2 regions of the Pseudoduganella sp. SL102 genome follow, and region 2 is predicted to be linked to the other one. Evidence: predicted binding sites of a transcription regulator. Region 2 holds the regulator's gene; the other holds the start of a gene.

Region 1 (2,451 bases), 3.2 Mb from region 2:
GCTTCGATGCCGGCTTCGTCCATCAGGGCCCCGTAATAGGTGGCTACCCTTTTTGCGTCGCCCTGCCCCTGCCGGCTGGCGTCATCGATGAGCTGCACGATGCGCTGGTTGGTTTCGTCGACCAGCGCCTGGGCGGCGCTCCAGCCGCTGCGGTCCGCCGGGATTTCGGTGGCGGCCAGCCACTGGCCATTGGCGAAGGTATAGAAATCGTCGCCCGGCAGCACGGCGGCCGATTGCTGTTCGCCTTGCTGGACAGCAACCGGCGCGCCCTGTTGCGCGTGGCTGGAGGAAAAGGCCAGTGCGGCGCACAGCGCCATGGCGAGGGTGCTCGCACGCGGCGGGCGGCGCAGTACTCGGAAGGCTTGCATAAAGTCCCTTGTTTTGTCTGTGTGAACGAATTTTTTGGCGTGGTACGCCAGTGCGCACTCTAGCGGTGCCGCTGCCCCGTGACGAGGATTGTGCGACAGACTGCGGAAATCGCGGCTAGCCTGCTGAAGTCCGGCGACACGCCGCGCGCAGAAAGCCCTTCATCGGGGTGGAAAATCCGCTATAGTTCACTTACAGCAACATATTCGGGGGCCTGCACGATGACACTTGAGGAATTGTTCGATCACCCCGCCGCGCTGCCGACGGCGCCGAAGGTGGTCCAGGAACTGGTGGCCAGCTTCGACAAGGCATCCGTCTCCACCGAAGAGATCGCGCGCAAGGTATCGCTCGATCCGGTGCTGAGCGCCAAGCTGCTGCGCCTGGCGAATTCGGCGTACTACAACCTGTCGCGCAGTATCGGTACGGTCGAGGATGCGGTGCTGATGCTGGGATTCGTGGCGGTGCGCACGCTCGTCATCAGTTCGGGCCTCGTGAACGGATTCCGCACCGTGACCGGGCTCGATCTTGGCGAGTTCTGGCGCCACAGCATGCGCACGGCGGTGGCGGCCAAGTGGATCGCCAAGAAGACGCGCGACAATACCGAACTGGCGTTTACGATCGGCATGATGCACGCCATCGGGCAACTGGTGATCCACTCGGCGATGCCGGAGCGGGCCGTGGCGCTGGATGCCATCGCGCCGCCGCTCGACCAGCGCCGCCTGGCCGTGGAACGGGAAGCGCTGGGTTACACGTATGCCGACGTGGGCGCCGAGCTGGCCCGGCGCTGGCAGTTCCCCGCCGTGTTTTCCGATGCGATCGCGGCCTTCCCCGATCCGCTCGGGCGCGGCGCGGTGGACCGGCTGGCGGCCATCGTCCACGTGGCCGCCTGGCGCGTCCGCACGCTGGACGACGCCGACCCGGCCGAGCCCTTCCCGGAAGCCGTGGGCGAGGTGCTTGGAATGGATGCCAATGTCATCGACGAAATGCCGCCGCTCGACGAGCTGGCCGCCGGGCTCGACGAGATGATGAAGTAGCCGATCTTGCCCGGCTGACAATGCCAAAAACTTTTTACAAATTTTTTTTGCAAAAGGCCTAAAGTTCCCGCCGCCCCTGACGTAAATCATGACAAGCAGTATTCCGATCACGATTTGCAGATTAAACGGGCGCTCCATGAACTCGACCGACGTTCTCTCGATGTATGAAAATATTGCCGGACTGACCAGCAAGATGGTCATCGCCGCGCAGGGCAGCGACTGGACGTCGCTGGACCGCCTCGAGAACCAGTGCGCCGTGCAATCGGTCGGCGCGCTGGGCGGCGTGCCGGCACTGGAAGGCAGCGCCCGCCAGCGCAAGATCGACTTGCTGAAACAGATCATGGCCAACGACCGCGCCATCCGCGACGTGACCGAACCGTGGATGGGCCGCCTGAACGGCTGAGCCGATCACCGGACCATGAAAAAGCGCCCCGCGGGGCGCTTTTTCATTGCCTGAACGACGCCCGTGCGCCGGTGTTCCAGGGAACAGGGGCCCCTCAGGCCGCCTTGCTCTCCGGCTCGGCAGGCTGGGCTGGCGGGGCGATTGCCGGTTCGACGCGCGCCGCGACATCGTCTTCTTCCCTGCTCCAGCTTTGCCGCACGATGGGGCTGCGCTTCAGCTTGGCCTTGCGGACGAAGTGCACGATGACGCCGAAGATAGCCAGCAACACCAGGCTGCCGGCAAACAGGAACGTCAGCAGTTTCGGCCGGGAGATCTTGATCTCCTTCCTGGGCTCCGGTGGCGGCGGCGCGGCTTCTTTCTTCGGTTCCGGCTTGGCCTTCGGTTCCTCGGCCGGCACGGCGGGCGGCTCCCCGCTGGCCGGGGCATGCGGCGTGGCTTCCGGCGCAGGACTTTCGGCAACGGCCGGCGCGGTCACTGGCTTGCCGGCAGGTTCCGGCTGCGAAGCCGCCGCTGCGGCCATCGTGACCGTGTCGGGCGTCTTCGGCGGCGCGGCGGCGGCCGGGTTCGCTGGCGGCGCGGCAACAGGCGCCGGATCCGCCTTGCCAGGCATCGGCAGGCTGACGCGCGCGGCGCCGGCCGTGTTCGTCA
Region 2 (2,451 bases):
CCAGCGGCGCCATCGTCGATTGCAGGTCCTGCGCCAGCTTGGTCATCGATGCGCGCTCCTGCCGCATCATTTCCTGGCGCTTCTTCAGGTTCGGATTCGGGATCGGCTGGTTCAGCACTTCGGTATTGGGCTTGACGTTGGCGCCCTGCCCGCCCAGCGCGTCGCCGAGCGCATCGGAAAATATCCGGTACTTGCCGATGTTGACCGACGAGATCGCATACATCACCACGAAGAATGCGAACAGCAGCGTGATGAAGTCGGAATACGAGATCAGCCAGCGCTCGTGGTTTTCCGGTTCCTCGTCGAATGGCCGGCGCGCGCGGCGGTACTGGAAGCTCATCGTGGTTTCCTGGCTAGTAGTCCTGCATCAGCGTGGCGATGCGCTCGTCCATGATGCGCGAGAAGTCGCCGCTGGCGATGTCGTGGAACACGGCGGCGGCGATTTCCTGCTGGTGCACCTGGGCGATGACGATGTTCTTGAGCTTGTTGGCGATCGGGTAGAAGAACAGGTTCGCCATCCCCACGCCGTAGATCGTGGACACGAACGCCACCGCGATGCCGGGCCCCAGGCGGGAAGGATCGGTGAGGTTTTCCATCACGTGGATCAGGCCCAGCACGGCGCCCAGGATACCGATGGTGGGCGCATAGCCGGCGGCCGATTCCCAGATGCGCACCGCCTGCCGCTCCGCCGTCTCGAACGCGGTGATCTCGGTATCGAGCAGCTGGCGCAGTTTATCGGGCTGGATGCCGTCGATCACCATGCGCAAGCCCTTGGCGAGGAACACGTTGCGCGCGCCGTTCATGTGGCGCTCCAGCGCCAGCGGGCCTTCCCGGCGGATGGTCTGGTTCCACGCCTGGATATCGCGCGCCAGCAGGATGCGGCTGTCGGCCGGCGGCCGGAACACCCACTGCAGCATGAGGATGCCGCGCCGCAGCGTGGCGGGCCGGGTCTGCAGCAGCACGGCGCCGAAGGTGCCGACCACCACGATGGCGAACGCGGCGGGCTGCACCAGCGACGACGGATCGCCGCCTTCCAGTGCCATGCCCACGATCAGGCCGGCCAGCGCCAGCAGCAGCCCCGCTACGCTGGACCAGTCCATGCCTGCTCCCGCAACGTGGCGCGCAGCCGCGACACCGCCTGGGTATGCAGCTGCGACACGCGTGATTCGGAGACGCCCATCACGGCGCCGATTTCCTTCAGGTTCAACTCTTCTTCGTAGTACAGGCCCATCAGCAGTTTTTCACGGGGCGGCAAGGCGTCGATCGCATCGATCACGGCCTGGCGGAAACCGGTGTCCATCAGCGAACGCAGCGGATCGGCTTCGTCGTCCTGGGCATAGCGGTCGAGGAAGCTGTCGCTGCCGTCCTCGTTCTTGAAGTCTTCGTAATACAGCAGCTGGTGGCCGCCGCCTTCGCCCAGCATTTCCTGGTAGGCCTCGAGCGACAGCTTCAGCGACGCGGCCACCTCGGATTCGGCCGGCGGGCGGCCCAGCTTTTGCTGCAGCACCGACATGGCGTTCTCGATCTTGCGCATGTCTTGCCGCAAGGTGCGCGGCATCCAGTCGCTGCTGCGCAATTCATCGAGCATGGCGCCGCGGATGCGCATCACCGCATAGGTTTCAAACTGGGCACCGTGCGTTTCTTCGTAGCGGTTGATCGCGTCGAGCAGGCCGATCATGCCCGCCTGTACCAGGTCATCCACTTCCACGCTGGGCGGCAATTTTGCCTTCATATGGTGGGCAAGGCGCTTCACCAGGGGCATGTGCTCCGTCAGCAGCGAATCCTTGTTCACCTTCCCTTTGACCGTGTACATAAATCTCTATTCTTGTTCAGTGCTGCATATGGTGGCCGCTCCCTGCATGATGCGACGCCAGCGTCGATAACGCCGATGGCGCTGCCAGCGACATTGACGACGATGGCGACGGCGCGGCCAGCGCAAACCGCCCCGCCAGCTGACGAAACGCGACCGAGGCACCGGCCAGCGGGAACGCATCCACCACGGCACGGCCCAGGCGCGCCGCGCGGTGCAGGTATTCATCGGCCGGCACCGAACCCATCGAGATCAGATTCACTGCCAGGTAACGGCTTGCCGCCTGTGCCATATTATCGTAAACGACCCTGGCCTCCCGCTCGGACGCACCGGTGACGACGATGCCGAACGGCCGCCGGCCCAGCTCGTGGTTGAGCCGCTTGATCATCATGTAGGCATTCGTGATCGAGGTGGCGCTGTTCGAGACCTGCACCACGATTTCCGAGCTGGCCATCACCGGCACGGGAAATGCTTCGCCGTCGAACTCGCCATCGACGAGCACGATGCCGGCCTGCGCGGCCAGCACATCGAACGCCTTGGCCCGCCGGCGCGCTTCCGGCGGGCAGTTGCGCGCGTCGGCGCGCGTCATCGACACCACGTTGAAGCCTTGCGGCACTTCATGGATGACCTGGTTCAGCGCG

What was found. The regulator FliA, encoded in region 2, starts transcription of late flagellar genes. The targets are predictions, from matches to a motif close to CTAAAGTTTNNNNNNNNNNNGCCGNTA.
Region 1: a site for FliA is predicted at 1,459-1,485, ahead of OU994_RS08735 (flagellar protein FliT). Genes of this name have one in related genera too.

What each region holds. Positions count from the first base shown of each region.
Region 1 covers NZ_CP115554.1:2,054,814-2,057,264, reverse strand. Annotated here, with positions in the region: gene OU994_RS08745 (M13 family metallopeptidase) at 1-368, opposite strand, end outside; gene OU994_RS08740 (HDOD domain-containing protein) at 588-1,400, shown strand; gene OU994_RS08735 (flagellar protein FliT) at 1,537-1,803, shown strand; gene OU994_RS08730 (FimV family protein) at 1,898-2,451, opposite strand, start outside.
Region 2 covers NZ_CP115554.1:6,271,917-6,274,367, forward strand. Annotated here, with positions in the region: gene motD (flagellar motor protein MotD) at 1-340, opposite strand, end outside; gene OU994_RS26580 (flagellar motor protein) at 354-1,100, opposite strand; gene OU994_RS26585 (RNA polymerase sigma factor FliA) at 1,082-1,813, opposite strand; gene OU994_RS26590 (antiactivator of flagellar biosynthesis FleN protein) at 1,830-2,451, opposite strand, start outside.